DNA from 3 places in the Pseudoalteromonas sp. NFXS39 genome. Region 3 is predicted to be linked to each of the others. Evidence: predicted binding sites of a transcription regulator. Region 3 holds the regulator's gene; each other region holds the start of a gene.
The links. The regulator FliA, encoded in region 3, starts transcription of late flagellar genes. The targets are predictions, from matches to a motif close to CTAAAGNTNNNNNNNNNNNNGCCGATA.

Region 1 (11,073 bases), 360 kb from region 3:
AGCCAACCTATCACCCTTCCTTTTATTGCAGAACAGCCAACAATTGACGGTAAGCTTGATGAAGCAAGTTGGCAACGTGCAAAAAAAATTACAATAGATAACGTCACTTGGCCTTATGAGAACAGTAAGAGCCCTGTTACTACCTACGCTTATGTCTATGAAGATGGCGAAACGTTATTTATAGGTTTTGAAGCGAACGACCCTAACCCAGAACTTATTCGTGCTTTTTACCGTGACCGTGACGCAGCTTGGGATGATGACTTAGTCGGGCTAAAAATTGATTCATACAATAACTCTCAATTAGCGTATCAATTTTTTATTAACCCACTTGGCGTACAGCAAGATTCAATAGAAAACGAACTAACTAAACATGAGAGCTCATCATGGGACGGTATTTGGGATAGCGTCGGTGTTATCCATGATAAAGGCTACACAGTTGAAGTTGCTATTCCCTTACGCGTACTAAATTTTGACGACAGTGTCGCAAGCAAAACCATGGCAATGGAGTTTTTACGCTTTTTACCGCGCAGTGAACGGTTGCGTATCTCTAATATGCAGATTGACCACGGTAACAATTGTTGGATTTGCCAAATGCCAAGTTACCAAGGTTTTGAACAAGCCAAACAAGGCAATAACGTGGCGATTATCCCATCTGTGGTGCTTGGCAAAAATGAGACCCGCGATATTGATGGCGCTCGAGTTGATGATTGGGAGTCAGAGAACAATACTGAAGCCAGCCTAGATGTAAAATGGGGGATCACTCCTGATATTACCCTAAATGCGACCATCAACCCTGACTTTTCTCAGGTTGAAGCGGATGTCGCACAATTGAGTGTGAACAATAATTTCAGTTTGTTCTTCCCTGAAAAGCGCGCCTTCTTTTTAGATAACGCTGACTACTTTGCCTCAACTCTCAACCTTATTCATACCCGTAATATTGCCCAACCAGATTACGGAACAAAGATCACCGGCAGCAAAAATGGCCATACATTTGCCGGCTTCATTGCCAATGACACACAAACCAATGTGTTGATCCCTGGCAATTTAGGCTCATCTCTTGTTGCCCTTGACGAGAAAAGTGAAAATGGCGCTATGCGTTATCGATACGATTTTGAGTCAGGGTTATCGCTCGGTTCAACTGCAACACACAGACAAAGTCATGATTATAAAAACACGGTTTACAGTATTGATAGTAAATACAAGCCAACAGTGAACGATGTTTTCTTAGTCCAAGTATTAAAGTCACAAACACAATACAGCCAAGATTTTATCGACGAGTTATGTGATGGTGATAACTGCTTACATCCCGAGCAAGTAATTTGTGAATTAAATAGTGACTGCGACTATAACGAAGGCGTACTTCGTGTTTTAAGTAAAGAACAGCAATCAGGTACTGGCTACTACGTAAAGTATCAACACGACGAGAAGTACTGGCGTGCCTTTGCTGACTATAATTATCGCGATGCTGATTTAAGAGCTGACTTAGGCTTTATCTCACAAGTTGATTTTAAAAAGTTTACGACTGGCGGTGAATACCGCTGGTATGGCGATAAAGGCAATTGGTGGAATCGCGCTAACCTTTACGCCGATTGGGATATTACCCACAACGAAAATAATGAACTTCTCGAAAAAGAAGCACAAACTAGTTTTTCAGTCAGCGGCCCGTTGCAGAGCTTTTTTGAGCTCTCTGTTGAGCACCGTAACCGCACCGGCCTTCGCCACGATAAATCACGTTTAGATATTGATGGTAACACTGACTTGTTTAGCGAAAATGGCGTTGGTTTTTACAGTGACTTTAAACCAACCGCAGGGGTATTTGCCTCTTTATATATGTATACAGGTAATGCCGTTGACTTAGCTAATAATCGTGTTGGTGATAAGTTCCATATACGCCCTGTGCTGAATATGAACCTTGGTAAGCATTTTGAAGTGCGTTTACGCCATACTTATGAGCAGCTTGAAGCCGACGGCAGTGAAGTATTTACCGCCAACCTAAGTGATGTGCGTTTAACTTACCAATTTAATGTGAATAGCTTTTTACGCCTTGCAGTCATTTATACCGATTTAGAGCGCAATCAGGCTAATTACATTGATGATGTAGATAGCCAATATAAAAAGTTAGCCACTCAGCTGCTGTATTCTTACAAGCTGAACCCGCAAACGGTATTCTTTGCAGGTTATTCTGATAATGGCTATCAAGATGATGAGCTTTCATCAATTACTAAAGAGCAGCGTACGTTGTTTGCTAAATTTAGCTACGCTTGGTTGCTTTAATACCTTATTAGCGCATCTTTTGGTGCGCCCTCCCCTTTCTTTGTTTGCTTATTCCTAAACTATACCCAAGCCACCTCAAGATGCAGAATTCAGCGTTTCGCAGGTGCTTAATATCAAGGCGTTATTTGCAAGAATGGCAGTCCCTTTTAAGAAGTAACAACGATGAGAGTAAGTGCCTGTGAAGCGCCCAACGGGTTGGTTTAAAAGCGATTTATACTGCGTTATTGATTTTAGCAATAGAACCACTATTACTTGCAATCAATGCCTTGCCTAAATCGCTTTTAATTTCAACTGAAACTCGCACCTTGAGATGGTTTGGGTATATAAGCCTATTCGCTATATGTTATAGCCAAACTTTACTTTCGTTTTTTATTCACCACAGTAAAGTGTGACTATTACAGATCGCTAGCCTAAGCTATTCGATCACGATTGAATAAATTGCTTCCAAAGGAACACTATGTCTAACATTTTTGAAGATAATTCATTAACGATTGGTAATACTCCAATCGTAAAGCTTAACCGCGTAACCTCAGGTAATGTTTTTGCTAAAGTAGAATCACGTAACCCAAGTTTCAGTGTTAAATGCCGTATAGGCGCTTCAATGATCTGGGAAGCAGAAAAGTCAGGTGTATTAACCAAAGACAAAGAGTTAATCGAGCCTACTTCGGGAAATACCGGTATTGCACTTGCGTTTGTTGCTGCTTCTCGTGGTTATAAGTTAACACTGACTATGCCTAACACTATGAGCCTAGAACGTCGTAAATTGTTAAAAGCGTTAGGTGCTAACCTAGTTCTAACTGATGGCGCTAAAGGTATGAATGGCGCAATTGAGAAAGCAAAAGAAATTCAAGCAAGTGACCCTGAAAAATATATTCTTCTACAACAATTCGAAAACCCTGCAAACCCGAAAATTCACTTTGAAACCACGGGCCCTGAAATCTATGAAGCAATGGATGGTAAAATTGATATCTTCGTAGCAGGTGTTGGTACGGGTGGTACTATTACGGGTGTTAGCCGATACCTTAAACTTGAAAAAGGTTTAAATGTTCAGTCAGTTGCTGTTGAACCAACTAACTCACCAGTGATCAGCCAAACCTTAGCTGGTGAAGAAGTAAAACCGGGTCCTCATAAAATTCAAGGTATCGGTGCAGGTTTCATCCCTGGTAACCTTGATTTAGAAGTTGTTGATGCCGCTGAGCAAGTATCAAATGAAGATGCAATTGCAATGGCGCATGAACTGATGAAAAATGAAGGCATTTTAGTAGGTATTTCTTCTGGTGCTGCAGTTGTTGCTGCAAAACGCCTTGCTGAAAAGCCTGAAAACGCAGATAAAAATATTGTGGTAATTTTACCAAGTGCAACTGAGCGTTACTTATCTAGTCCATTATTCGCTGAAGAGTTCAGCGATAAAGAGCTTGTTCAGTAAGAACGACTAAGTTGTCTAAAAAGGATGCAAAGATGCATCCTTTTTTATTACCTAAAATAGATAAAACCAATAAATTTACCGAGTTAACTTTACATCATGCTAATTTAGTCACACACTTAATATTAAGTTCACTCGTAAAACAACAAAAATGAAAAATATACTCTTAATTTTTATTCTGTTAAGTAGCAGCGTCCTTTTCGGTTGCGGCTCCGAAGACGCTCCAAAAGGCGAACAAAATACGCCAGGTAATGTGGCTACTCTCTATTTTGATGCCTTATATAACCAAAACGATTTGAATCTTGCCATGGAATACTCCACTCCAAAAATGGCGCGTATTATGAAATCTTATGGTACTGCTGGGCAGTTCGCTCGTAACCTTGTCAATATGCAATACGATGAAGTCGTAATTGAAGTCGATATGACCAATATGAGTTTACGCGAGCAATATGGCGATAAAGCCAATATCAATTTAATTTTTACTGGTTATTTTAATGGTAAGAAAGTTGATGATATGCGCAGTGTGAAAATGATACGTAAGAAAGGAAAATGGTACATAGAAAAAATTAATGCCGATCCATTTGCACGTTAATTTAAAACTAAAAAAGGGCCTGATGGCCCTTTTTTAGTATAAGAGTATTGATATTACTCTTCGTCAAACTCTTGATGTTGACGCTGTGCAGGACGCGCTAAGATCTCAACGTAAAACGATGTAAGCCCTTTAGCTTCGATATCGCTAATACACTTATTAATCTCTGCCACGTGAACGACATTGGCCTCATCCGCTGACTCACCAAACTTACAGTCAAATGCCCAATAGTCAGCACCTGCTGGGAGTGTTTTATTACGCTCACGTTTTAAGTATTTTTTTACTTCGTGCTTGGCTGCATCAACCATACGAGGATATTTAATTTTCTCGTGGTTTAGCGTGAATGTTTTCTTCATTATAGTCCTAGTAACTTGGTTCAATGACAATGGCATTAAGCCATAGGCTGCTATTATAACAAGCACATCTTAATTTAGCTGTACTTTTTGCCATTTTACTTAAATATAGTTTATTCAGAGTCTATGACAATTCGATTAAGCCGCTAATACTTAGGCTGTTGCTAAATGTAGAGGTTGATGTATAGCTTCATCATTTAGGCTGTCATAAAAGGCAGCTGCATCTATTTGTGGCCGCTCAACTGGTTTATTCTTTTCGTAAAAACGTTTTCTAACTGCAGGTTCACAGTTATCAATCACTTCAAGTGGTACATGCTGCCTATCATCACGTATATTCAGTGGTTCAGGATTTAAGCAATTACGCAACCTGATATCTGATAAACCACCTTGCAATAGCCTGTAAGCATTTTCTTGACCAATCAGCATGTCAAACTGCTCAGGTGCCAATGGTTGTGCTGGCCCTGCTCCTAATTCAGTTCGCAGAACAGATTCAGACACATCAGGGTTGGTTAATTCAGTTTTTGGTAGGTGAAACTGACTAAAATCGAGCACATCATGAGAAAGCATTGCTAGTAATAAAGCAAACTCCCCAGGGCGTTTCTCTTGAACACTTTTATTTAGACGATTATCGAGTTGACTCTCTGTGAGCAACAAACCATCAATTTGCATAGTCTTTAGCCAAATAGTTTCTTGATTAACCAGTTATCGGCATTTATGTAATTTTCTTTAGTTTTTTTCTTTACTTAAATAACCAGTTTGCTATTATCAGCGCCGTTGCATTGGAGGGGTTCCCGAGCGGCCAAAGGGATCAGACTGTAAATCTGACGGCTCAGCCTTCGCTGGTTCGAATCCAGCTCCCTCCACCACTTTTCTTATTTGAAAAGTGGGGCCAAATGCAATAGTAAAATCTGTGTGGAGGGGTTCCCGAGCGGCCAAAGGGATCAGACTGTAAATCTGACGGCTCAGCCTTCGCTGGTTCGAATCCAGCTCCCTCCACCACTCTTTACTCTTTCTAACTTTACTCTTTCTAACTTTACTCTTTCTAACTTTACTCTTTCTAACTTTACTCTTTCTAACTTTACTCTTTCTAACTTTACTCTTTCTAACTTTACTCTTTCTAACTTTACTCTTTCTAACTTAAGCTACCAACTCAAACTACTACCATTTGCTTTTAGCCAACTTTCTGCTTTTTTATAGTCAGGATAAAAATGGCACACTCGCTGCCAGAACTTAGCGCTATGATTCATATGTCTGAGGTGCGCAAGTTCGTGAATAATGACATAATCAATCACCCATGTCGGCGCGCTTGCTAAATGTAAATTAAATGCAAGCTCTCGGCGCTTATTACAACTGCCCCAACGACGTTTATAATGTTGAATCTTTAACTTTGCAGGTAAAGCTTCAGTCATTTGCAAACAGTAGTCATGAACACGCATTTCAATATAGCTCTCAAGCTTTTCATGTAAAAACCGTTCTAGCAGAGCTAAGTAGTTAGCTTCTTGATATTTGACCCGTGATGAAATAGATAAAGTGAGCCGAGATTGTGCATCTTGTTGCCAAGTGCTTTTAGGGCCTTTAGCAAAAATTATCGGCACACTCTGACCGAATAACTTAATAGTCGCGTTTACAAGAGGAAGTTGACGTCGTTCAGCTTGTGAGGATTGTCTCGCGATTTGTTCTGCGACCCAATCCTGTTTTGTCTTTAGCCAACCATCTATCTCAGTTTGTGAGACATAAAAAGGCGCATAAACAGTGAGTTTCTGCTCAGCAACTTTAATTGCAACTGTTGTTCTGCGTTTACTGCGCTTTAAGGTGTAATCTAACAAATATAAGCCAATTCAATTAATAAAAATGAGAGATTCCATTTTACCCTGCTAAATAGCTGCTAATCTATAAAGATGACTAACAAATAAGTTTTCGTCCTTATGCCTGATAAACCATGTTGTAGTTATACCTCACCAACAGGTAACAAGTGCCAAGAAACAGATATGGGCTCTGGATTTTGCTTTTGGCATGATAGTAAATTTGATAAATCAGGGCTAGACCTCACCCAAAAATTAGAGCGCTATGCAAAAAAAGGGGGATTATTAGAAGGCCTGCAACTGAAAAGAGCGAACCTTTCAGGACTAAACTTAATCAAACAGGATGACGAAGAAGGCTATGATCTCTCTTATTGTAATTTTTACCGCGCGAATTTAACGGGCGCTCACTTATTTAATAACAAAATCTCCAACGCCTCATTGATGAAAGCCAATTTACATAGCGCTAGTTTGCATTACTGTGATTTAAAAAATACCAACCTACTGGGTATTAAACTCAATGACAGCCGTATTGATAATATCGAACTGGGCGATCAATTATTACAAGAAGCGGCTGCATTTAAAGCTCGTAAAAATAAACAATTCGCAGAAGCCCGAGACTTATTTGAACAATCAGAAGAAATATACCGAAACTTAAGGAAAGCCTCAGAACATCAAGGGCTATTTGAGCTAGCCGGTAACTTTACATACAAAGAATTACGGATGCGCCATGCGCAGTACCCTAGAGGTTCAACCAAGCAAATTACTTCAAGTTTTATTGACATGCTGTGCGGTTATGGAGAAAAACCCGAGAATGTTATTCGCTTTAGCTTGTCACTAATTATTTGCTGTGCCTTTTGTTATTTCTTATTTGGGGTAAGTTATCAAGATTCAGTGATGCAACTAAGCGTTGAAAACTCATTTACAAGCAATTTATCGGCATTATTAAATAGTTTTTATTTCAGTGTGGTAACTTTTACAACCCTTGGTTATGGGGATATTACTCCGATTGGCTTTTCAAGGTTGATTGCAGCAATAGAAGCATTCTGTGGCAGCTTCTCGCTTGCTTTGTTCGTTGTTGTCTTTGTAAAGCGAATGACCCGCTAGCGCATAATATATGAGCCTATATGCTCCTTCGCTTGATACATTTTCTTATCAGCACGATTAATTAACTCCTCAGCATCTACTGTGCTATCAAGTGGTGCTGCTATAAGGCCAAAACTTAAATGAAGCTCAGGGTACTGTTGTTCGAATGCAGCTATTAGTTTTTCACAAATATTAACACCACTGTCTATCTCGCAATCAGGCAAAATGACACAAAACTCATCTCCCCCGTAGCGACAAGGAATATCAATCTCGCGTATATTTTCAAGTAAATATTGGCCTATATATTTAAGCACTTCATCGCCTTTTAAATGCCCTTGCGTATCATTTACTGACTTAAAGTCATCCAGATCAAAATACACAATGGTTAATGGTGATTTGTGCCGTCTTGCTCTGGCAAGATCCCGTTGTAATAACTCTTGCATGACACGGCGATTATATAGGTTGGTGAGTGGGTCAAGCTTCGCTAGCTTCTCAAGCTCTTGAGTACGCTGCGCAACTTTTTCTTCGAGGCCTTTTGCGTAAACTTCGGTGCGACGTTTCGCATTTTCAATTTCGCCCACCAAACTATCAATATAAGTGTCAAAGACCAAGGTGGTATCAAAGTAAATTAGCTTATCTATGATGTTTAGCGTTTGATTCAATTCAGCTTGATCGCTTATTGTCGCCCTAAGCACATTAAAAATGAGTTCTTTTAAAGTACACACTGCCGATAAATAGAGTTTTGGTTCAACCCCAATACGCTTATGTACCATGCCAATACGTAAGCGGTTATTAACATATTCATGTTCGTAACGACCACAAAATAGATCAATAATATATTGGCGTTGCGCATCTCTTAGTCGCGTTAAAGTATCCGCATCACCAATTAATAAAGAAATTTCATCAACTTCGGTTTGCTTTTTATAAAATTCATTCACTACATTTTCGATGGCTGATTCGATAATAGGTTTGTAGTTCAAAAGAGATGAGAGACTGTTTGAACTCAGCCCCAATAAGCTCATCCTATGCTGAATTTCGACATCATTAATTTGCATTTGCTCAACTAAAGTCTGCTCAGTTCTTCTCATCTACTCACCTCGGACTACTCCTTTTTAATTAAATATAGTCAAGGTTTTCAATACTACGTACTTAAGTGATAGGTTTTTCTCTAATTTAACAATAATTTGTATTAAACTAGCTTTATAAGCCGTTTCAAAAAAATATTATGCTCGCAAAATTTTTTATTACCAATCAAGACCCCAGCCTAATTGTCAGCGGTGTTTATGATCCAAGCTTAGTTGTACTTTCTATTGCTACCGCTATCTTTGCTGCTTATTTTTCACTCCATATCATTGATTTAGCGAACAGAACTCACTTTAATTCATACCGAAAATTAGGCAGTGCAACCGGTGCTTTGGTTATGTCAGGCGGGATTTGGAGCATGCACTTTATTGGTATGTTAGCTTTTTCTTTGTGCACCAACGTTGAGTACGACCCAACTCTGACATTTTTTTCATTCATACCTGCATTTTTAGCCTGCTACACCGCTTTTTCATTTTTGAGACGCAAAGATTTAAAGCAAATTCCAAAAACAATTAAACTTCTAATTGCTTCTGTGTTGCTGGGGTCAGGTATAGGAACCATGCACTATTCAGGCATGGCTGCCATGCAAATGAGCCCTCTACTTCGCTACGATCCAGTTTGGTTTGCAGCATCAATTGTGGTGGCAATTGCTTTATCTTTTGTAGGCTTATATGCGCGCTTTCATCTTAGCGAACATTTTAAAAAGCTAACCATGCTACAAACCCGTGTCATTTGCGCCATTATTTTTGGCTTTGCAGTCGCAGGAATGCATTACATGGGCATGGCGGCAACACGTTTTGTCGCAACCTCACCTTTGTTATCCGAAAACGTGCAAACGTCGCAACTTACTTTTATCGCCATTAGCGTTTCATTTGCCACCGTATTATTAACCGCTCTGGTTGGGATTATTAATGGCATGGTGCGTTTTCGTTTATTACTTGCAGAAAAATCAGCAGAAGAGTCGCGCCTAGATGCCATTTTAGGCACTGCAATAGATGGCATCGTCACGATTAATATTCATGGCATTATTTTAAGCTTTAATAAATCAGCAGAAACTATTTTTGGTTGGCGCCAAGACGAAGTACTAGGCAAAAATGTAAAACTATTAATGAACGACGATATTGCTGCTCAGCACGATGATTATTTAGCTGATAGTAGCAGGCATGAAGTTAAAAAAGTCATTGGCGTTAACCGAAATGTCTATGCAAAACATAAAGATGGTCACTTATTCCCTATTCGCCTAGGACTTGGTGAAGTAAAACAGCCTAATGCAGAAACACTATTTGTTGGCTTTATAACCGATCTAACAGAGCAACGTGCACTGCAGCAAAGTCTTGAAGAAAAAGAGAAGCAATATCGTACGTTAATGAACAATACCCCCGGCGCTGTATTTCGTTGCTTGTTAGATGAACACTGGACGATGAAATTTATAAGCCCAAGTGTTGCTGACTTAACAGGATATAGCCCTGAAGAGTTTACCAATGGCACAGTTACATTTGCTCAAATCATTAATAATGATGATGTAGTGCATATTGATGAAGTTATTGAAAAAGCCATAGCAGAAAAAAACCAATATGCTGTTGAATACCGCATTCGCCACCGAAGTGGAAAAGTTGTGTGGGTTTTAGACCAAGGAACAATTAACGAAAATAGTGACTCTGACCAAAAGTGGATCGATGGTGTACTCATTGATATCACTACTCGTCACGAATATGAAGAGTCACTTAAACAAGCAAAACAAGAAGCTGAAGCTGCAGCACAAGCAAAACAATCATTTATGGCAAATATGAGTCATGAAATACGCACACCAATGAATGCAATAATTGGCTTTAGCGACATATTAATGGATAGCCCACTCAGTAAAGAGCAACAAAAGCATATTATTACAGTGAATAAATCAGCTCGCTCACTGCTGCATTTACTCAATGAAGTCCTTGATTCTGCAAAATTAGAAAAAGGCAAACTCGATATTCACGCTGAGCACTTTAACTTACAAGCGCTACTCGACAACATCGTATCGACCTTTTGGCTCGAAGCTAAGCGAAAAGATATCCTGCTTGATTTGATCATCGCTGATAATGTTGCGCCTATTTATATTGGCGATGAATCCCGAATTCGCCAAGTGATGAATAATCTCATTGGTAATGCCATTAAATTTACAGAACAAGGTTCTGTAACGATTACTGTAAGTCAAACTCCAGATAAGCAATTACTTTTTGAAGTGCAAGACAGTGGTATTGGCATAGCGAAGCACCGCTTAGATGCTATTTTCCAGCCATTTGAACAAGCTGACGGTACTATGACACGCCGCTTTGGTGGCACAGGTTTAGGCACCACTATTAGTAAACAGCTTGTTGAATTAATGGGCGGTTCAATTGATGCTAATAGTGAAGAAGGAAAAGGAAGTTGCTTTTACTTCACCCTTCCTTTGCAAGAGGGTGATATTAACAAAGTAGATGTATTTTC
Region 2 (11,073 bases), on a different contig from region 3:
GTTCGCTGAATAATGATGGTGATTTTGTCGTTGGTGAAATTAAGTTACGAGGTGCGGCATGAAAAATCAAATAATCAATTATTGGCGCTCGTTAAAAGAACAAGAACAGCAACTTGTTATTGTTGCAGGTGTGGTGTTTGTTATTTTTGTGCTAGTTATGGGAGTCTTTCGTCCACTTAACACGGCTATCGAAAAGGCTGAGCAAGACACTATAAAACAGCAAGAGCTATTAGTTTGGGTTGATGAGAGTATTGCTAAATTAAAAGCAAGCGGTAATGCACGTAGTACGAGCAGTCGTAGTTTAAGCCAAATCGTTAATAGCACCCGTAATCGTTATCAAATTATCATTAGTAAAATGCAGCCGAATGACAATTCACTTCGTTTAACAATTGATTCTGTTGAGTTTAATAACCTTGTTGAATGGCTTGATGAATTGGTTAATTCGCACGGCGTACTAATCGAGAATTTAGATTTAAGTAAAGATGACAAATCAGGCTTTGTGCGTGTAAGTCGTTTGGTACTAGAGAAGTAAACGATGAAAAGAGTTATTTTATTAATCACAGTGTTTGTGATGTGTTTTTTGGTGTTTACGCTGGTAAAAACACCCGCTGCCGTTGCACTTGATTTAGCTAAGCCGCATTTACCAAAGCAATTACAATTAGGTAAAGCCAGTGGCACGCTATGGGACGGCCGCATTATGCAGGTACGTTTTGATGGTGAGCAATTAAATAATGTGCGTTGGCAGTTATCAGGCTGGTCACTGTTCACAGGTAAATTAGTGGGTACGGTGCGCTTTGGCAATCCTCGTGATAAAGCGGATATATCTGGTCATGGTGATTTTACATATGGTCTCTTTAACCAAACAGTCACTGTGAAAAAGACTACTTTACGCTTAACGGTTGAACGTGCCATGGAGCGTTTACAACTCCCTTTACCGATTAGTGCACAAGGCCGCGTAATAGTTGATTTAGACGAGTACAGCTCAGGTCAGCCTTATTGTGAGAGTTTAAGCGGTGAAATCGCGAGCCCTAATATTGATGTCAAAGGAATGAACAACTGGTTTAGTATTGGTCCTCTGAGCGGCCGTTTAAGTTGTAAATCAGGTGATGTAGCAGTACTGGTAGACCCAGAAAACCGTTTAGGACTTGAAGCTGATGCAGTATTAAAAGCGAATCTAGACTTTAAAGTAGCTGGCTATATTAAACCTGAAGCAAGCTTACCCAAAGAAGTGCATGATGCAGCTAAGTTCCTTGGTCGTCCTGATAACGAAGGCCGTTATCCGCTTAACTTTTAAATTGGATTAATTGAATAGTATGCAATTACCTGAGTTTTCAAAGCAGCAAAGCGAGCTTCTAAGTCAGTTTTTAGCGCAGCATCCAGATGCGCTTACTTTGGCGCAAACCCAAGGTTACTTGTTTGCCGTGATTTGTGCTCCTGAGCCGCTTGATGTTCACCAGTGGTTAGAAGAGGTTGCACCAGGCTCTGATGGGCAAATGGATGAGCAAGTACTGTTTGCATTTATGGCCTTGTATCAGCAGGTCAGCGAGCAAGTATTTGAAACGGGTTTTGCATTACCTGTGAGCCTACAGCTGAGCTCTCAAGGGCAACAATACCTAGATATTCAAGAATGCCAGCATTGGAGCCAAGGTTTTATGCATGGTGCACAAGGCTACGTTAATAAGCTACTAAGTGCTCCACATTTAGCTGATGAACTTAAAGAAGCGTTGGCTACCGCGCTGCAAAGCTTAGGCTTTTTTACTCTTGAAAGTAGTGAAATTGCAGCCCTCGCAACTGAGCATGGTTTATCTGAAGGGCAATTATGTCAGCAGCAGTATGAAGTGATGAATGAATTTGCCGCTGGCTTTGCAGAACTTATTGAAGTTGTTGCTGTAAATAGCCAACTTTATAACGATGAGGGCTGGAACTAACCCAGCTCTAATAGGATGTCTGTGCAACCTTTGCTACAGCGTACAACGCCTTTACCTGGCTGATCAGTTTTTAAGTCTAAGGTAAGGGCGCCTTTACACACTTCACAGTATAAGGTTTGCCCTTTACCCAGCTTTTTTAACATATTGCGCTGTTTTGCGAACGAATCGCTGGTTTTTTTGTTTAAAGCAGAAAAGTCCATTACTTGTTTAGCCTTTCCTCAAGCGCATTCGAGACAATACTACATACTCGGTTTAAGCGGTCACCATAAAAATACAAGTTAATGTCTTTTTCACGGCAGTAGTGTAAGTGAAAAATTTGCAGCTTATCGTCTGTTGTAAATGTGTCCTCAATATATTCAAGCTCTGAATTAGATAAATTGAGTTGTGACTTAATATTATTTTTTGCCATATTCGCCGCGGGACTACGATTAATTTTACTAGCATCAGATAGTAATGATACGCCATCTCCTAGTAACCTTTCCCTAGGCTCTTTGATCAAAGGGTGATCAATCGTGAAAAGTGCTAAAATAATAAGCACTAAAATAAGAAATTTTTTCATAGCACAATAATCTTTGATCTAAATAAATACGGTATAGGTGCAAGTTTAATAAAATGGTCGTTTTAAAAGCAAGCAGATACGATTAAATAATTAAAATGTCGTATTTTCGATCAATCCCTGAAATTTTTTATAGATTGAGTATAATGCTTTATAGATTTGAAGTTTCAGAAATCTTTGAACGTAATGAGATGTATTCTGATTTGCCTAAGAGCTTAGAGAACCATCTGCTATAAACATATGTTTGAATGTTATTTCCTAGTGGCGTTGAGGAATTTTAATGGATAAACAGATTAAGGTTAAAAATATCCCAACGGAAGTGAAAATCCAGAAACCGGAAAATGCTTCCCTCGATGATAGATTTAATCCACGCAACCGTATTTATGTTCGAGCTGTAACTGGCTTACATCAATTGCTCAGACAGCGAATTGGTTTTGTCGGTATGCTTGCGTTTATGTTACTACCTTGGATTAATTTCCACGGCCAACAAGCTGTATTGTTCGATTTGGTAGGGCAAAAGTTTAACATTTTTGGCTTAACGCTTTGGCCACAAGACCTGACAATCCTTGCCTTTATTTTAATGTTGGCGGCTTTTGCTCTTTTCTTGGTAACTACTTTCTATGGTCGGGTTTGGTGCGGTTATACCTGTCCACAAACCGTTTGGACCTTTATTTTCATTTGGTTTGAAGAAAAGTTTGAAGGAAGCGCTAATCAGCGTAAGAAACTTGATCAACGCCCGATGGATTTTGATAAGTTTTGGCGAAAAAGTGCTAAACACGGAAGTTGGTGGTTATTCTCACTTTATACCGCATTTACCTTTGTTGGTTATTTTACGCCTATCCGCCAACTATTACCTGATCTGTTTACTCTTGATGCAACAGCATATTCATATATTTGCCTAGCCGTATTTGCGGTGTGTACCTATGGTAACGCGGGTTGGATGCGCGAAATTATGTGTTTACACATTTGCCCATACTCTCGCTTTCAATCAGCTATGTTCGATAAAGATACCTTCACAGTAAGCTATGACGAAGCGCGTGGTGAGAGCCGTGGTCCACGTTCACGCAAACAAGATCCAAAAGAGCTCGGCTTAGGTGACTGTATTGACTGTAACTTGTGTGTTCAGGTTTGCCCGACGGGGATCGATATCCGTAATGGTTTACAATACGAATGTATAAATTGTGGTGCGTGTATCGATGCATGTGATGGGGTGATGGATAAAATGAATTACCCTCGCGGACTTATTTCCTATACCACAGAGCGTAATTTAGAAACACCAGATAACAAAACCCATGCACTTCGTCCTAAGTTAATTGGCTATCTCGTCATCTTAGTGCTGCTAACTGGGGCGCTGGTGGCGAACATTGCAATGCGTAAACCTATGGACTTAGATATTATTCGTGACCGTAATCAGTTATACCGTGTTGACTTTAATGGTTTAGTTGAAAATACCTATACATTAAAGGTTATCAATAAAGCGCAACATGAGCAGACATTTAATATTCGTGTCGAAGGGCTTGATAACTTTGAGTACATAGGCAAACAAACATTCACTGTGCCTTCTGGTGAATCATACAATGTACCACTGTCATTGGTTGTTGACCCTTATGATTTGAAAAAGCCAATGACAAAGTTTGAGTTTATACTTTCTGTCGATGGTGAGCCTGATGTGCAGATTTCACAGCCGAGTAACTTCTTTAAGGCACGATAATTAAGTACACTGAGTAAATGAATAAAAAGCGGGATTTTCCCGCTTTTTTTATATGATGAGACATTATGAGTAAATTTAGTTTTGTTGACCTTACACCCGATTCAATTTTAGATGCAGTTGAAAGTATCGGTGTCTATGCTGAATCAGGACTGCTGGCATTAAATAGCTACGAGAATCGTGTTTATCAATTTAAAGCAGAAGATGGCCAACGATATGTTGTTAAGTTTTACCGACCAGAACGCTGGAGTAAGGCGCAAATCTTAGAAGAGCATGCGTTTGCATTTGAACTTGCTGAGGCCGAAGTGCCGGTTGTTGCGCCTGTTATTATCGAAGGGCAAAGCTTGTTTGAGCATAATGGCTATTTGTTTACGTTATTCCCTAGTGTGGGTGGCCGCATTTTTGAAGTTGATAATTTAGATCAACTCGATGTGCTTGGCCGTTTAATTGGTCGAATGCACCAGGTAGCAAAAGCAAAGCCATTTGAACATAGGCCTGTGATCAGTTGCGAAGAATATCTTCAGACAGCTAAAGTTCAGTTACAGGCAAGTAACTTGGTGCCAATGACATTAGAGAACGCCTTCTATACAATTTTAGATTTGGTAATCAAAGAAACCACACAACAGTATAAAAATGTTGAAACTATCCGCCTGCACGGTGACTGCCATGCTGGTAATATATTGTGGTCTGGTGATGCATTGATGTTCGTTGATTTGGATGACAGCCGACAAGGACCTGCCATTCAGGACCTTTGGATGATGCTCAGTGGCGATCGTAACAACCAACTGTTACAGTTAGACACTTTAGTGGCTGCCTATGAAGAATTTTGTGACTTCGATCACAGCCAATTAAAACTGATAGAACCACTCAGAGCGATGAGAATGGTGCATTACATGGGGTGGTTGGCAAAAAGATGGGATGATCCAGCATTCCCACGGAACTTTTCATGGTTTGCTGAAGACAAATACTGGGAGCAGCAAATACTAGCGTTAAAAGAACAGCTTGCAGCGCTACAGGAAGCACCATTAAAATTATTACCATAAATTTTTAAAAGCTAATAAAGACGAGAAAATAATGTTTAAAAAATTAAAGTTAAGTCTACTCATTTTATGTTTACCTTTTGCAGCCCTTGCTGCTGATTTTGAAGCAGGTAATCAATATGAAGTTTTAAAAGTTGAGAAAAGTGCAACACCGCAAGTAACCGAGTTCTTTTCGTTTTATTGCCCACACTGTTTTCAGTTTGAGCCTGTAGCAAAAGCATTAACTGCAAGTCTTCCTGAAGGTACCGAGTTTGTAAAAAGCCATGTTAACTTTTTAGGTGGTGTATCTAAGCAAACACAAAGTAATTTAAGCTATGCCTACTTAATTGCTAAGCAACATGGCAAAGCAGAGCAAGTTGCAGATCAAATTTTTAATAGTATCCACAGACAACGCGCTTTACTTAAAGACATGAAAGACGTAAAAGCATTACTAGCAACTAATGGTATCAGCAACGAAGTGTTTGATGCTGAAATTGCAAGCATGCCAGTGATTAGTGCTGAAAAAGCGATGCAAGATAAACAGCAAAAATATTCTGACATGGGTGCGTTAACAGGTGTGCCTACTTTTATCGTAAATGATAAATATAAAATCAATTTAAATACCATCAAAAGCCAGCAGATGCTTGATGAGTTAGTCGAATTCTTATTAAAACAATAATTTTGGAGTAAAGAAGTAATGATCAAGTTAGTAAAAGCTGTATTAATGGCTGCCACGCTAGGTTTAGCGGCAAATGCCTCAGCTGCTCAATATGAAGAGGGCAAGCATTATGAAACGATTGATGCACGCGCTTCTAAAAAACCAGAAGTAAAAGAGTTCTTCTCATTCTACTGCCCACACTGTAATAACTTCGAGCCAGTAGTGAAAGAGCTTAAAACACTTCTTAAAGAGGGCGTAAAGTTCAAAAAGAGTCATGTTGATTTTTCAGGTCCTCGTGACCCAAAAATTCAAACTATCTTAGCGCAAGGATATGCGACGGCTAATGTGTTACCACAGAAAGACGCGTTAGTAGCCGCTGTGTTTAATCATATTCACGGTAAGCGTGCACGTATTAACGAACTAGCAGACATGAAAGACATCTTCGTTTCACAAGGTGTATCGGCTGAAGATTTTGATAAGTACTACAACAGCTTCTCTGTACGTACTATGGCTTCTAAAATGAAACGCGACCAAGAATACTACCAACAAAAAGGTGCTTTAAAAGGCGTTCCAACTTTTATTGTTAATGGTAAATATCGCGTGATTATAGGTGCGGATTCAGGTATTAGCGATGCAAAGAGCATGGCAGACTTAATTAATTACCTAGCTGATAAATAAGTTTAGTTTAATTAAAATTAAAGCTCCGCACGCGGAGCTTTTTTTATTGGTAAAGCAAATGCAAAAAATACTAGTTTCAAGCTGTTTGTTAGGAAACCATGTTCGTTATGACGGGCAATCGCAAAATTTACTTCATCCTGGCTTAGAAACTCTAAAACAGCAGGGAAGGCTTATTGCATTCTGCCCTGAAGTAGCTGGTGGCTTACCTACACCAAGGCCGCCAGCAGAAATTAAATTGGGAAGAGTACTCACCAAAGATGCGCAAGATGTCACAGTGCAATTTGCTTATGGTGCAGAACAAGCTCTTAAACTTTGCCAAAAGCAAGGTATTCGTTATGCCTTGTTAAAAGAATCAAGCCCGTCATGTGGTCGCAATACGATTTACGATGGTAGTCATTCTGGAAGGAAAATTTCAGGGATGGGGTTAACTGCAAAGCTGTTAACTGACAACAATATAGAAGTGTTTAGTGAGAAGCAGTTGCCAGCACTATTTAAAGCGCTGGCAGACTAATTTTATTTACGCTGTAAAAACACACCTGATTCAATGTGGTGGGTGTAAGGGAATTGATCGAAAATAGCAAAACGCTTTACTGCATGGGTTTTGCATAAGTGGTCAAGGTCACGCTCTAGGGTATCTGGATTACACGAGATATAAATAATATTGTCGTAGTTCGCAACTAGGTCACAAGTCAGTGTGTCCATGCCAGCACGTGGTGGGTCCACCAAGATTGTTTGGCAGTTATAGCTTTTCAGATCAATGCCATCCAAACGAGAGAAAGTGCGCTCGCCTTTCATTGCTTGAGTGAACTCTTCACTCGACATACGAATGATATCTAAGTTTTCAACCTTGTTCTGCGCGATATTGTATTGTGCAGAGTAAACCGATGATTTTGAAATCTCAGTCGCTAATACGCGGTCGAATGAATCTGCAAGAGCAATGGAGAAATTACCATTCCCGCAATATAACTCCAGTAAGTCATTGCTAAGTGGTTGGCAAAGCGCTTGTGCCCACTCTAGCATCTTGATGTTCACTTTCGCATTAGGTTGAGTAAAGCTATTTTCGACTTGTTGATAGATAAGCTCTTTACCGTTTACGTTTAAACGCTCAATAACGAAATCATTACCAATCACTTCTTTTTGCTTGCGAGCACGGCCAATAAAATCAATTTTAAACTGTGTGCTAAGTTTTGCTTTAAGCTCTTTAATAGCTTGTAGCCACTGCTCATCTAATTGTTTGTGGTATAACAAACTAACTAGAATCTCGCCACTTAAGCTTGAAAGATAATCGATTTGAAACAGCTTGCGACGCAGAACTTCATTGTCTTTTAAGTTTTCGATCATGGCTTGCATGACTTCACCCACTAAAGGCGCTGCAGGGTCAAACTCGTCAACACGGATCTTTTCTTTAGTTTGTTGATCAAACATGATGTGAAAAAGGTCTTCACCTTCATGCCAGACACGAAACTCTGCACGTTGGCGGTAATGAATAGGGTCAGAGCCAAACACTTCTAATTTATCGACCCCAAAACGTCTAAACTGTGAGGTGATGCGCTGCTCTTTCTCACTCAATTGTGCATCATATTGAGTTGTATCAATTTTTATAACCGCCATGGCTGATTACCTTTTATCTCTTAGCTTTATAACGGCGCTATTGTAGGGAGCGCTGAGGATTTGTCTAGTTTTGTTATTTATTTTAGTGTCGTTTTTTTATACAAAAAACTTAAGTTCTGTGGTTTTTGGCCGATAATGAGTTAACCATAACATGGAGTCGGATCATGAAAATTGGCAACCTAGGCTATATGCCTAATACAAATGTGAATAAATACAATGGCAAACAGGCATTGCAGCAGCCTACTATTCAAAATCGTCAAGATAGTTACCAGCAACGAGGCCGAGAGCTGGCTGCTAAAGTTCTTGATGATAAACTTGCTGAGGCACTAGGTTTACCTAAAGCCGAAGAGAAAAAAGATAAACCACTGTTCGACTTTGAAGAGATCGTTAAAAACGTTCTCGACTTTGTTGGCGGTGCGCTTCGCAAAGCAAAAGCAGATGGTGCTGATGATGAAAAGCTCAAAGGTATGCTTGGTGATGCACGAAAAGGTGTACAAATGGGCATCGACGATGCTTATGATGAGCTAAAAGGGTCAGGTATTCTTAATGATGACATCGAAGAGGGTATCGAAAAGTCTAAAGAAGGTATCTATAAAGGTATTGATGAATTAGAAGAAGACTTGTTCAATCCTAAACCAAATTCGGTTTCAGTAAGCCAGGCCCAATACGTTAGTTTAAGTAATAACGCAGAATACACTTTCACTACTGCTGAAGGTGATGAAGTGAGTATTAGCTTTGCTGATGCATACGAAAGTAAGTCAGCAAGCGGCTATAGCAAAAATGGCGATAACGAAGCGTTTGTCAGTGAATCTTCTCAATCACGTGACTTATCATTCTCGATGACAGTCAATGGTGATTTAAATGAGCAAGAGCAGCAAGCTATCAATGAATTGATGGAAGACTTGCAGAGTGTTAGCGAAACATTCTTCTCTGGTTCATTAGAAGATGCCTTTGAACAAGCTAAAGAGTTGAACTTAGGTAACGAGCAACTAGTTGGCTTTACGATGGATCTGAAACAAACAAAAACAGTTGCTGCTATAAAAGGGTATGAAGAATATAAACCATCCCCTGAAAAAGAAGTCGCTGATAAAATAGCGCCATTTAATGACGATTTGAAACAAGCGTTCAATAAAGCGGGTGAGTTAGGTTTGCAAAATGAACTTGCTGGTATCTTACAATGGTTAAACCAAGATAAAGAAGAAGTAAGCAAGCTGGTGGATTATACCAAAGCAATGTTTGAACAAATGAATAAACTACGTTCGGCAACTGAAGAAGCTTAACCCTTTCTTTATTTTTATATAGCTGCATGGCAAACTGCTGGCCTTTGATGATCCGAGGTAAGCAGTTTGTCAGTTCATATAATGGTGTTTGATTCTGGTATAGGTGGGACAACCGTACTTGAGCAGATCCAAGCACTGATCCCAGATGCTGATTATAGCTATTTTATGGATAATGCTTTATTGCCATATGGCGCGCAAAGCCAGCAAACGATTATAACCCGCCTTTTTGCGCTACTACAGTTTATCGAAATAGAAAAATTACACGTAGATATTCTAGTAATTGCGTGTAACACCGCCTCTACATCTGCATTAGAAACTATTCGCCCGTATACAAATATAGAAGTAGTTGGTGTTGTGCCTGCGATAAAGCCAGCAAGCGCTTTAAGCAGTAGCAAACATATTGGTTTGTTGGCAACGCCATCGACGACCAAGAGCCACTATACTGCAAACTTAATTAGTACTTATAGCCAAGGCACTCAAGTCAGTTTATATGGTTCAACTGAGCTGGTGGAAATAGCAGAAACACTGTTTCATACGCAGACACTCAATAAAGAAAAACTTGAAAAAGAATTGTGTGGTCTAGCTATCGCAGAAGATATAGATGTATTGGTACTTGGCTGTACACACTTTCCATTATTAGCAAATGCGATTAATGACTATTATAAACAACGGATCTTACTTATAGATTCAGGCAAAGCGATTGCTAATCGCGTTAAAAGTTTAATTGAACTTCGGGGATACACAGTAACCGGAGATAAAAAAAAGCCGCTGCACTTTTATGCAACGGCTCCTATTTGTCACTCGCAATTAAACGTTGAGCTGATTACGCTGACTGATCAGATCCCTCACGGAAGCTATTAGTCTCGTTCTCTTGTTTTTGTTTTGCTTCACGTACTTTTAAAGTACGCTGTTGGAATTCGCTATCATTTAATTGATTGATTGCGTTTTCAGCATCTGCTTCAGCCATTTCCACAAATCCAAAGCCACGACGTTTACCTGTGTTTTTATCTTTTAGTAAGCGTACGTTGAAAACTTTGCCTTGTTCTTCAAATAAAGCACGAACAACACCTTCATTAGCACGATAAGGTAGGTTGCCAACATAAAGAGTTTTTGTTTTTACTTCGGCCTCCTCACTTGACGTTGATGAAAGCGCAGCAATAACTAAAGCACCAATTAATAAGCCTGCACCAAATAGCAATGCTGGGTCTAACGCTAAGCTTGCAAATGCAAACTTAACAACTACAAACCCCAAAACAGCAAGAATAACGGAGAAAAGAAAAGATTTTTGATCGGGTAATTTCATTTTGATCTACCAATAAACAAGAAATAAACATTAATTTAACATTGTGAACTTGCTATCTTAACGAGTTAAATGAACATAGCAATGAAATTTGCATGAAATTATGAATATTGGCATAAAAAACAGCCATAATAGCGACCGTTTTTGCTATTTTCGGTAATTTTAGTTCGCTTTTTGAGCGAACAGTAAAAAGATCGAAAAAAAGTGTTGATCTGTTTTTGGATCTCCCTATAATGCGACCCCACTGACACGGCGGGCAGCAACGAAAGACGCTGAACAACGTAGCAGAGAGTTAAGTGAAACTTCGGTTTCAAATTATCGAAAGAAAGTTTGAA
Region 3 (11,073 bases):
TTCACAGCACTAATGCCATCAAGAACTGGCATCTCAACATCCATAGTAATTACATCAGGTCTTAATTCACGGGTTTTATCTACCGCCTCACGACCATTAACGGCAAAACCAATTACCTGAATATTGCTGTCTTGCTCTAAAATTTCGCTTACTCTGCGGCGAAAAAAGCTTGAATCATCAACAACTAATACTTTGACTGCCATTGGCACTCTCTTGTTTTATATCATTTAAAGTGCAGCTAAACACTGCACTTTATTATTTATTATTAGCCAACGTAATGCTTAAGCATACTAGGTACATCGAGGATCAATGCAATCCCACCATCAGAAGTAATTGTCGCACCTGCCATTCCTGGCGTGCCTTGTAATAAGGCATCTAAAGGTTTGATAACCACCTCTTCTTGACCAATTAATGAGTCAACAACAAAGCCCACTTGTTTAGTACCTATTTGTACAATCACCACGTGACCTTCTGCTTTACGCTCTTGGCGGTTGGCACCTTTTACTAACCAATGTTGTAAATAGAAAAGCGGAATCGCTTTTTGACGAACTATTATTGTCAGTTGGCCATCAACTACGTTAGTTTTAGTTAAATCAAGGTGGAAAATTTCGCTTACGCCAGCAAGTGGTAGAGCAAAGGTTTGCTCACCTACAACAACCATTAGAGTTGGTAAGATAGCAAGCGTTAATGGCACCTTAATTTCTAGTGCAGTACCTACGCCCAATTCCGACTGGATGTTAACCGAACCATTTAACTGGGTTATTTTAGTTTTAACCACATCCATGCCGACACCGCGCCCTGAAATATCAGAGATCTCTTCTTTCGTTGAGAAACCAGGAGCAAATATTAGGTTGTATGCTTCTGTATCCGACAAACGGCTTGCTTGATCATGATCAATTACACCCTTGCTGATTGCGATTTTTTTCAGCTTATCAGCATCCATACCAGCACCATCATCACGAATGGTAAGCAGAATATGATCACCTTCTTGTGATGCTGAGAGCGTGACTGTACCTGTACGCGGTTTACCTGCAGCTTCACGCACATCTGGCATTTCAATACCATGGTCTACAGAGTTACGCACTAAGTGCACCAATGGATCAGCAAGTGCTTCAACAAGGTTTTTATCTAAATCGGTTTCTTCACCTACTAGCTGCAGATTAATGTCTTTTTTCAAGCTACGAGCTAAGTCACGAACTACGCGTGGGAAACGACCAAATACTTTCTTAATTGGCTGCATCCGGGTTTTCATTACCGCACCTTGTAAGTCCGCGGTTACCACGTCTAGGTTCGAGATGGCTTTACCCATTGACTCACTGTTGCTGTTATTCGCAAGACTTACCAAGCGGTTACGAACCAATACAAGCTCACCAACCATGTTCATGATTTCGTCAAGACGTTTGGTATCAACACGAACCGTTGTTTCTGCCTGTGGAGGCGGAGCCTTTTTCGGTGCCGCTGAAGCTGCTGGCGCTTTTGCAGGAGCTGGAGCAGGTTTACTAGCTGCAGCTGCAGGTTTCGGTGCAGGTGCAGGTGCCGGTTTAGAGGCTGCAGGCTGAGCAGGTTTTGCTGGTTCAGCTTTTGGTGGCTCAGGTGCTTTTTCCGCGGTTGAACTTTCCAATGATTGAGGAGCTGTGCCTTTGCCATGTAACTCGTCAAGAAGTGCCTCAAACTCATCATCACTAATTTCATCGTCTGAATCGCTGCTTGCTGCCTCCGCAGTAGGGGTGGCAGAGGCTGGCTCAATAGAACTTGTAGCTTCAGGCTTGGCAGTATTATCTTGTTTTACTTCCCCAAAATTACCAACACCGTGCAATTCATCTAATAAACTATCAAATTCATCATCGGTAATATCATCACTGTCACTGCTATTTGACTCAGGAGCAGATGCTGCTGGTCCTTGGCCTTTTCCATGCAGCTCATCTAACAGGCTTTCGAATTCATCTTCAGTGATTTCGTCAATATTTTGAGACTCAGCGCTGCTATCAGCAAGACCGCCGCCATCAAATAACATATCGAACGCAAATGGGTCATCTTCATCGATGTTGTCTGTTGCTGTATCTGCTGTGACTTCAGGCGTATCAACAACAACCTCTTCAACTGCTGGTTCTTCAGGTGCAACTGCAACGTCCTCTGCTACAGATAAATCTTCACCTGCAAGCTCTTCTGCAGTAGGCGGCTGACTTAATTTATGAAGGACTTCTAATAGGGCTGGATCTGCAGGCTCTGGTTGTTCGCGATTTTGAATCGTGGCGAACATTTCATTAATAGTATCAAGGGCTTGTAATATTACGTCCATTAGCTCAGGCGTAACAGTGCGTACACCTTGGCGTAATAAATCGAAAACATTCTCTGCGCCATGACAAGCATCAACAAGTTCAGTCATACTTAAGAAACCTGCACCACCTTTAACAGTGTGGAAGCCCCTAAAAATGGCGTTTAATAGATCTTTGTCTTCTGGGTTGTTTTCAAGCTCAACTAATTGCTCCGACAATAGCTCTAAGATTTCTCCTGCTTCAACAAGGAAATCCTGTAATATATCTTCATCGACTTCAAAGCTCATGCAGCTACTCTCCTCTTAGAAGCCCAGACTTGATAATAGATCATCGACTTCATCTTGTCCTGAAACAACATCATCGCGAGACTCTTTATCAATAATCGGCCCTTCAGGACCTGCTAGTGTGTCACTTGGTGCAGGTGCTTTTTCTATGGCCTGTTTTTCTTGTTGTTGATGACCATCTTCTTGACTGCCAAACACAGTTAAGAGATTAATTAAACTGTCTTCTACTTCTCGCACTAGTTCAATGACACGACGAATAACTTGTCCAGTTAAATCTTGATAATCCTGCGCCATCAGCACATTGGTCATCAAGCCTTGAAGCTCATCGGTTTTTGTGTGCGAGTTATTCATGAACTTATCTAGGCTATGACATAACGATTTAAATTCACCGAGTTCAATTTCTCGGTTCATTAAACGATCCCAAGTAGGCTTAATTGCAGCAATTTCATCAGCAAGTTGTTGCGCTATCGGTAAACTTGCTTCAACTGCATCCATAGTTTTATTGGCGGCACTCTCTGTCATTTCCATAACATAATTTAAGCGCTGCTTAGCATCTGGGATAGCGTCGGTAGTTAAATCAGCGAGACGAGTATCTAGGTCAAAGTTTTTTAACGCTTCATGAAGTTGACGCGTCAATTTACCGACTTCAGCAAACAACTCTGATTGCTCTTTTGACGCAGCATCAAGAATTAGCTTATCAGCTTTTTCTTGTTCACCATTTTCAAGATACTCAACAAGTTGACGAGCTTGCTCTAAACTTATTTGAGGCGCAGCAAGTGCTGACATAAGCCTCTCCCCTTAGATTAACCTAAACGTTCAAACACTTTTTCCAATTTGGTTTTAAGTGTCGCAGCAGTGAATGGTTTAACGATATAGCCATTAACACCTGCTTGAGCAGCAGCAACAATTTGTTCTTTTTTCGCTTCAGCTGTCACCATTAACACAGGAATATGCTTAAGGCTATCATCAGCACGAATTGCGCGTAACAAATCAATACCTTGCATACCAGGCATGTTCCAATCTGTTACAACAAAATCAAATTCTTGATTTTGTAGCATTGGCAATGCTGTTGAACCGTCGTCAGCTTCCTGCACATTGGTAAAACCTAAATCCCTTAATAGATTTTTAATGATACGTCTCATTGTAGAAAAATCATCAACAACAAGAATTTTCATGTTTTTATCCAAAACATCCTCCGGTGAGGTTTGAACCTTTATTTACTTACTACTAATTAATCCAGTCATTGATTTTTGCTTTGAGCTTAATCATCGCCTGACCATGTATTTGACTCACACGCGACTCGCTAACATCGAGTATGTGTCCTATTTCTTTTAAGTTCATTTCGTCGTTGTAGTACAAAGACAAAACGAGAGCATCTCTTTCTGGTAACGATTGGATAGCCGTTAATAGAGACTGGTTAAACCGCTCATTTTTAACGTTATTAAACGGTTTGTCTAGTCCTAAATCCTGACCTACTGGTGTGATGACATCTTCATCCACGCCTAAGTCTTCAATGCCTAATACTTTACTAGAATTTACATCATGTAGAATATGATGGTACTCATCCAGTGTAATATCAAGTTTTTCAGCTACTTCAGTGTCTTTTGGTTCACGATTTAACGTGCTCTCTAATTCGGCAATGGTTTCTGCCACTAGGCGGGCATTTCGGTGAACTGAACGTGGAGCCCAGTCACCTCGGCGAATTTCATCCAGCATAGCACCACGAATACGAATACCTGCGAAGGTTTCAAAACTAGCACCTTTGCTAGCATCAAAGTTTTTTGACGCTTCAATCAGGCCTATCATGCCTGATTGAATTAAATCATCGAGTTGCACACTGGCAGGTAAACGAGCAATTAGATGGCACGCCACTTTTTTCACTAAAGAGGCATGTTTTTCAACAATCGCATTTAAATTTTGTGCTGATTGATATCCCATCGCTTTATTCACCGATGTTGTCATAGTTAGCCGTTTACTAGTTTTTCAATAAAAAATTCTAAATGGCCAGACGGTTGATTAGGGATCGGCCATTTAACTGCTTTTGTTGCTAATGTTTTAAACGCCACCGCTGCTGGTGAATTCGGGAATAATTCAACGATTACTTTTTGACGGCGCGTAGACTTACGCATGTTCTCGTCATAAGGAATGGTTGCTACTAACTCCATCGAAACATCTAAAAAACGATCCGTTACTTTTGAAAGTTTAGCAAATAATTCTTGCCCTTCACGCAAACTGCGCACCATATTGGCAACAATTTTAAATTTATATACGCCATGCTCACGGCTAAGTACTTTTATAAGTGCGTAAGCATCAGTAATTGAGGTGGGTTCATCACATACAACTACAACAACGTCTTGGGCTGCACGAGAAAAGCTTAATACCATGTCTGAAATACCTGCGGCGGTATCAACAATTAAAATATCAAACTCAGTGTTTAACTCGCTAAATGCACGTATAAGACCTGCATGCTCAGATGGCGATAATTCAACCATACTTTGAGAACCAGACGTTGCTGGTACAATTTTGATTCCTGCAGGGCCTTCAACGAGAATTTCATCAAGCTCACACTCGCCCGACAAAACATGAGATAAGTTACGTTCAACACGAAGGCCAAGCATCACGTCACAGTTTGCCAAACCTAAATCGGCATCTAATACTAATACACGATTTCCTTGCTGGCCTAATGCGATTGCGGTGTTGAGTGAGACGTTGGTTTTACCCACTCCACCTTTACCGCCAGTAACAGCGATAACTTTAACGCCACTATTATTATTTCGATTCATTTTGCGCAGGCCGCTTGCTTGATCTAATACTGTGTTAATCATACATCCCTACTGTGTTCGACGCTACTGCTTGACGTCTTGAATGTTGTGCTTTTGCTCGTTTTAAATACAATTGTTCAGCTTTTTTCACTAGTTTTTCAGCATTCGCTACGCGAATATCCTCAGGAACGCGCTGACCGTTAGTAAGATACCCTATTGGCAGACGATTTTGAATCGCTATGCTAATAATCTCACCTAAACTTAAAGATTCATCCAATTTAGTGAAGATACAGCCACTTAGGTGAACCTTTTTAAAGTGTCTTACGGTTTCTTGCAACACATTTATCTGCGCTGTAGCACTTAATACTAAATAACTACGAATATCAACACGCTGATTACGCATTAAGGTGTTTAATTGTTCAGTTAAGCGTAAATCTCGTTGGCTCATACCCGCAGTGTCTATTAATACTAGACGCTTATTACGTAAATGGTATAACACTTCAGCTAATTCATTCGCATCTTTTACTTGCTTTACACCACAACCAATAATACGACCATAAGTAGCCAATTGTTCGTAGGCACCAATTCTGTATGTATCAGTGGTGATCAGTGCAACTTTATCAGCACCATATTTTTGTGCTCCAAGTGCTGCTAATTTCGCAACTGTGGTTGTTTTACCAACGCCCGTTGGACCAACTAGTGCAAAAACTCCACCTTGGCGTAGGATTTCGTTGTTAGTTGTATGCATTTGGTTTTCAACCATTTGCAGCAGCGCTTGCCATGCTTGTTGGCGAGATACATCATCAGGAATAAAACACGCCATTTGCTCAGCAACATCACGCTCAATCCCCATACCAGCTAAACGATCAATCATACAAGCGCGTGTTGGATCACGGCGCGCCATATCTTGTTGCATTAATCCAGATACTTGGTGTTCAAGTAATTGACGAATCGCATTCATTTCTTCGCGCATAGTCGTCATTTCTGATTGATTAGCTGGGGCTGAGTTTTTATGCTCAGCGGGTGAGTCTAAATCATCAAAACCTGCGTCTAAATCGTCATCAAACCCTAGGCTATGAGCTTGAGTTTGTACACGAGGTGCTGCTTGCTGCTGATAACGAGGAGCTTGCTTATATTCAGGCTGTTGCTGCTCAAAGCTTGGTTCTTTTGGTTGATAATGTTCACTCGTATCAATACCAGATTGACTAAACATTGACGCCAGCTCTGGCGAACGAGGGCGTGGGGCTTGACGCTCAAGTAACGCTTGTAGGCTATCAGCAACTTTCGCTTGCGGCTCAGGTTTAGCACGCATTGGCTCAGGCTTAACAAAATTATGCTGTGGTGCAGGTGCTGATTGTGCCACTGCAGGTTTAGCTTCGGCTTTCGGGGCTGCTTTGTCGTAATCAACAGCTGCAACGATTTCAACGCCGTTAGCAAGCTTTTTGTTCGACATAATAACCGCATCAACACCTAACTCATCTTTCACTTCTTTCAGTGCAGTGCGCATATCTTTAGCAAAAAAACGTTTAATTTTCATGGTTCAACCCCTTTACTATCCTATTGTTGGCCTACTGAGCTGACAATCTTAATCTGTCTTTCGTCTGGTACCTCTTGATAAGACATCACCCTTAAACCTGGGATTGTGTACTTAACGAAGCGAGATAACACAGTACGTAACATTCCTGACGTTAACAGTATCGAAGGTTCACCGGCCATTTCTTGGTTTTGATGCGCTTCATTCAATGATTGTTGAAGTCGCTCTGCAAGGCTTGGCTCTATTCCGGCACCTTCGTCACCTGCATTCTGAAGTGACTGATGCAACATCTGTTCCAACTCAGGCGCCAAGGTAATGACAGGGATCTCAGAAGACATACCAACAGCGTCTTGAACGATAAGTCTGCGAAGTGAAATTCGCACTGCAGCCGTTAGTACATCAGGGTCTTGGCTACGTGGACCATACTCAACAAGGGTTTGAACAATCGAGCGCATATCGCGAATTGCCACCCCTTCATTGAGTAAGTTTTGTAGCACTTTTACGATAGTAGTAAGTGGTAATACGTCAGGAACCAGTCCTTCAACAAGGCGAGGATGACTCTTCGCTAACATATCTAATAAGTTTTGTACTTCTTCATGACCAAGTAGTAAAGCAGCACTGTTCGTGAGTAACTGACTAATATGAGTTGCAACTACCGTTGCTGAATCAACGACGGTATAGCCAAGTGATTGTGCTTCATCTTTTTGGTCAGGTTTGATCCAAACCGCATCTAATCCAAATGCAGGGTCTTTTGTGGCAACCCCTTTGATTGGACCAAATACTTGGCCTGGATTAATCGCTAGCTCATCACCATGTTTAAGCTCACCCTCACCACTTGAAACACCCATCATAGTGATTCTGTATGCATTAGGGTCAAGTTCTAAGTTATCGCGAATATGCACAGGAGGCACCAAGAAACCAAGCTCCTGAGACAGTTTCTTACGCACACCTTTAATACGATTTAACAGTTCACCACCTTGAGATTGGTCAACGAGTGGAATTAAGCGATAACCTACTTCTAAGCCAATAACATCAACTTGCTGAACGTCATCCCAACCCAGTTCTTTTTGCTCTTGTTTGTTGGCAACCCCTGTACCTGGTGCGCCACCATTTGCTTCTTGCTCGGCTTTTTCAGCTTCTGCTTTCGCTTTTTGTTGTTGTGTGAAATAAGCAAGGTAACCAAGTAAAGCACCTAAGCTTAAAAATGCGATGTGCGGCATACCTGGTACTAGACCCATGATGATCAGAATACCTGATGCAATATAAAGTGACTTTTCGTTACCTAGCTGTGTCTTAACTTGGTCGCCCATATTGTGCGACTCATTCTGACGAGTAACAACGATTGCGGTACCGATAGACAGTAATAGTGAAGGCAGCTGTGCAACTAGACCATCACCAATGGTTAGCAAGGTGTATACTTCCATCGCACGGCTGAAAGATAAGTCATGTTGGATCATACCGACGAATAAACCACCAACGATATTGATCACTAGAATGACGATACCTGCTATTGCATCGCCTTTTACGAACTTACTAGCACCATCCATTGAACCATAGAAGTCGGCTTCACGGGTGACTTCTTCACGGCGTTCACGGGCTTGCTCTGCACTGATAAAACCTGCGTTTAAGTCAGCATCAATCGCCATTTGTTTACCAGGCATTGCGTCAAGAGTAAAGCGAGCTGATACTTCAGAAATACGGCCAGCACCTTTGGTGATAACCACAAAGTTAATAATGATTAAAATAAGGAAGACCACTAAACCAACAGCATAGTTACCGCCGATAACAACCGAGCCAAAGGCCTCGATAACTTTACCAGCTGCATCTCCACCATTATGACCTTCTAGCAATACCACACGGGTACTGGCAACATTCAGCGCTAAGCGCATGATAGTTGCAATCAGTAGAACCGCCGGGAACATACCAAATTCAAGGGGCTTCATGGTATAAACCGTAACCAGTAACACCACGAGTGCTAAAGCAATATTAAACGAAAAAAGAATATCTAAAAGAAACGGAGGCAGAGGTAATATCACCATACCCAGCGCAGCAAGTACCATTAACGGCGTACCGATACCCTTAGCATATTCTTTTTTATCTCTGTTAAGTTGTTGTAATACCGCTTTAAATTCCATAATTCAACAATTTCAAAAAATTGACACTACACGGAATTTGCAATAACTATTCCAAGTTACAAATTTATACCAATTCGCTTAATTAAGTGATCTATTTTGAGGCAATAAAACCTCGTTGATAGCAAGGCAAAAATTTCGTTATTTAGTTGTTCTAAATCAGAAATTTTTAACGCAGATAGCGACAGGTTTAATCCCTCAAAATGATTAAAGTATTATTGCGGATTGGTATTATTAATATTTGTAAGCATCTGGTATTGGTAGCTTTTTATTGAGCGGAACAGGGCGTTTTCCGCGCCCTTTTTGAAAGCGTTTTAACTGGAAAACATAAGCTAGCACTTGCGCTACTGCGGTAAATAGTTGATCAGGTATTTGCTGACCAACATCGGTAGTGTGATACAACGCACGAGTAAGCATTGGCGATTCGACAATTGGCACGTCATTACCCTTTCCCACTTTACGAATTTGCATAGCAAGCTCGTCCACGCCTTTGGCAAGAACAATAGGCGCACCAGCTTTAGCTGTGTCGTATTTTAGTGCAACAGAATAGTGAGTCGGGTTGGTTACAATAACGTCTGCATCAGGAACATCTTGCATCATCCGCCTTTGCGACATTTCCCGCTGGGTTCGACGAATACGCGCTTTAATTTGCGGGTCACCCTCAGAGTTTTTGTATTCGTCTTTCACTTCTTGCAGGGTCATTTTTAGCTCTTTATGGTGTTTATGACTTTGGTAAGGAGCGTCAATGGCGGCAATAATAATTAATGTACAAGTTAGCCCAAGGAACATCCAAGATAAAATTTCAAGCGCATGAATAAAATTACTAGGGGCGCTTTCTTGGCTTAAATGTAGTATTTCATCAAAGAAGGTATTGATTAAAAACACCGCAAAACCGGCAACGACAGCAAACTTTAAAATAGACTTGACCAGCTCTACCCCAGCTTGAGGGCCAAGCATACGTTTTATGCCTTTAGCTGGTGACATTTTACTCGCTTTTGGTGCCGCCGCTTGCCAACTAAAGTTAAATCCTCCTAATAGTGTATTGCCTATAAAAGCTGCAATTACAATAATAAAAACAAACATTGCCATAGGGAATAGTAAAGCATCCGCAACTATTCCCCACACAGAGAACATTTTAGTGGTGTCGTAGGTTTCATTTCGATTAAGGCTTAATAAGCGCCCCATGACATTATAAAGTCCCTTACCAATTTCAGGACCATACAATAATAAAGAAATTGCCGAGAAGATAAGCACAAACATAGTGCCTAACTCTTTTGAGCGAGCAACCTGGCCTTTTTTCTTGGCGTCTTCTATTTTTTTTCCTGTGGGTTCTTCGGTTTTTTCTTGACCTGAATCTTCAGCCATGGCGCGCTCCTAAGGTGTACAACCAACTAGGCTGCACATTAACTCAACCATTTTTAACCACTGAAACTCAAATTGAGTCATAAAGTTACCTAGAGTAGCCCAAATAATCACAAGACCAGCCACCAAGGTAAACGGAAAACCTATCGAAAAAATATTTAATTGCGGTGCCGCACGGGTCATTACACCAAATGACATATTAATAACAAGCATCGCCGTCAGTGGCGCTAAAGCAAGCACCAAGGCAGTAGTAAACATCCAACCGCCCCATGTGACGATATCCCAGTAATGATCAACGGACCACCAAGTTCCATCGATTGGTAGTACCTCAAAGCTATGAATGACCATTTGAATCATCATTAAATGACCGTTAAATACGAAGAATAGCAAGGTAGCCAAAATTAAATAGAACTGACCAACCGCGGGGACATTCATGCCGTTAGATGGATCAACAACTGACGCAAAACCAAGACCAGTTTGCATTGCAAGTATTTGCCCAGCTAGTACAAAAGTGTTTAGTAATAGTACTGAAGCAAAGCCTATCGCCACACCAATAAGCATTTGCTGAATAACGACAAGGATCATTTCAAAGGAGAATAGGTTATTGAAGGTCGCTTGTGGCAGCATAGGCACAGCAACAAAGGTAACGACTACCGCTAAACCAAGTTTAATTCGAGTGGGTACATTCTTCGCACCAAGGCCTGCCATAATCATGATCATGGA

Region 1: a site for FliA is predicted at 5,343-5,369, ahead of J3455_RS06035 (VC2046/SO_2500 family protein). Genes of this name have one in related genera too.
Region 2: a site for FliA is predicted at 8,267-8,293, ahead of J3455_RS19635 (DUF5610 domain-containing protein). Genes of this name have one in related genera too.

Annotation. Positions count from the first base shown of each region.
Region 1 is NZ_JAGDEC010000002.1:551,311-562,383, reverse strand. It holds gene J3455_RS06055 (carbohydrate binding family 9 domain-containing protein) at 1-2,274, shown strand, start outside; gene cysK (cysteine synthase A) at 2,732-3,700, shown strand; gene J3455_RS06045 (hypothetical protein) at 3,849-4,289, shown strand; gene J3455_RS06040 (DUF6172 family protein) at 4,343-4,642, opposite strand; gene J3455_RS06035 (VC2046/SO_2500 family protein) at 4,793-5,308, opposite strand; tRNA gene J3455_RS06030 (tRNA-Tyr) at 5,421-5,505, shown strand; tRNA gene J3455_RS06025 (tRNA-Tyr) at 5,554-5,638, shown strand; gene J3455_RS06020 (M48 family metallopeptidase) at 5,782-6,465, opposite strand; gene J3455_RS06015 (ion channel) at 6,565-7,545, shown strand; gene J3455_RS06010 (GGDEF domain-containing protein) at 7,542-8,612, opposite strand; gene J3455_RS06005 (PAS domain S-box protein) at 8,750-11,073, shown strand, end outside.
Region 2 is NZ_JAGDEC010000017.1:13,572-24,644, forward strand. It holds gene gspL (type II secretion system protein GspL) at 1-62, shown strand, start outside; gene J3455_RS19580 (type II secretion system protein M) at 59-532, shown strand; gene J3455_RS19585 (type II secretion system protein N) at 536-1,294, shown strand; gene J3455_RS19590 (YecA/YgfB family protein) at 1,314-1,928, shown strand; gene J3455_RS19595 (hypothetical protein) at 1,925-2,128, opposite strand; gene J3455_RS19600 (hypothetical protein) at 2,128-2,487, opposite strand; gene ccoG (cytochrome c oxidase accessory protein CcoG) at 2,765-4,195, shown strand; gene J3455_RS19610 (serine/threonine protein kinase) at 4,261-5,235, shown strand; gene J3455_RS19615 (thiol:disulfide interchange protein DsbA/DsbL) at 5,267-5,890, shown strand; gene J3455_RS19620 (thiol:disulfide interchange protein DsbA/DsbL) at 5,909-6,547, shown strand; gene J3455_RS19625 (2-thiouracil desulfurase family protein) at 6,606-7,058, shown strand; gene trmA (tRNA (uridine(54)-C5)-methyltransferase TrmA) at 7,061-8,158, opposite strand; gene J3455_RS19635 (DUF5610 domain-containing protein) at 8,323-9,438, shown strand; gene murI (glutamate racemase) at 9,505-10,299, shown strand; gene J3455_RS19645 (RNA recognition motif domain-containing protein) at 10,262-10,741, opposite strand.
Region 3 is NZ_JAGDEC010000002.1:195,847-206,919, reverse strand. It holds gene J3455_RS04520 (protein-glutamate methylesterase/protein-glutamine glutaminase) at 1-203, opposite strand, end outside; gene J3455_RS04515 (chemotaxis protein CheA) at 266-2,563, opposite strand; gene J3455_RS04510 (protein phosphatase CheZ) at 2,579-3,346, opposite strand; gene cheY (chemotaxis response regulator CheY) at 3,364-3,747, opposite strand; gene J3455_RS04500 (RNA polymerase sigma factor FliA) at 3,788-4,498, opposite strand; gene J3455_RS04495 (MinD/ParA family ATP-binding protein) at 4,525-5,385, opposite strand; gene flhF (flagellar biosynthesis GTPase FlhF) at 5,378-6,859, opposite strand; gene flhA (flagellar biosynthesis protein FlhA) at 6,880-8,991, opposite strand; gene flhB (flagellar biosynthesis protein FlhB) at 9,223-10,353, opposite strand; gene fliR (flagellar biosynthetic protein FliR) at 10,363-11,073, opposite strand, start outside.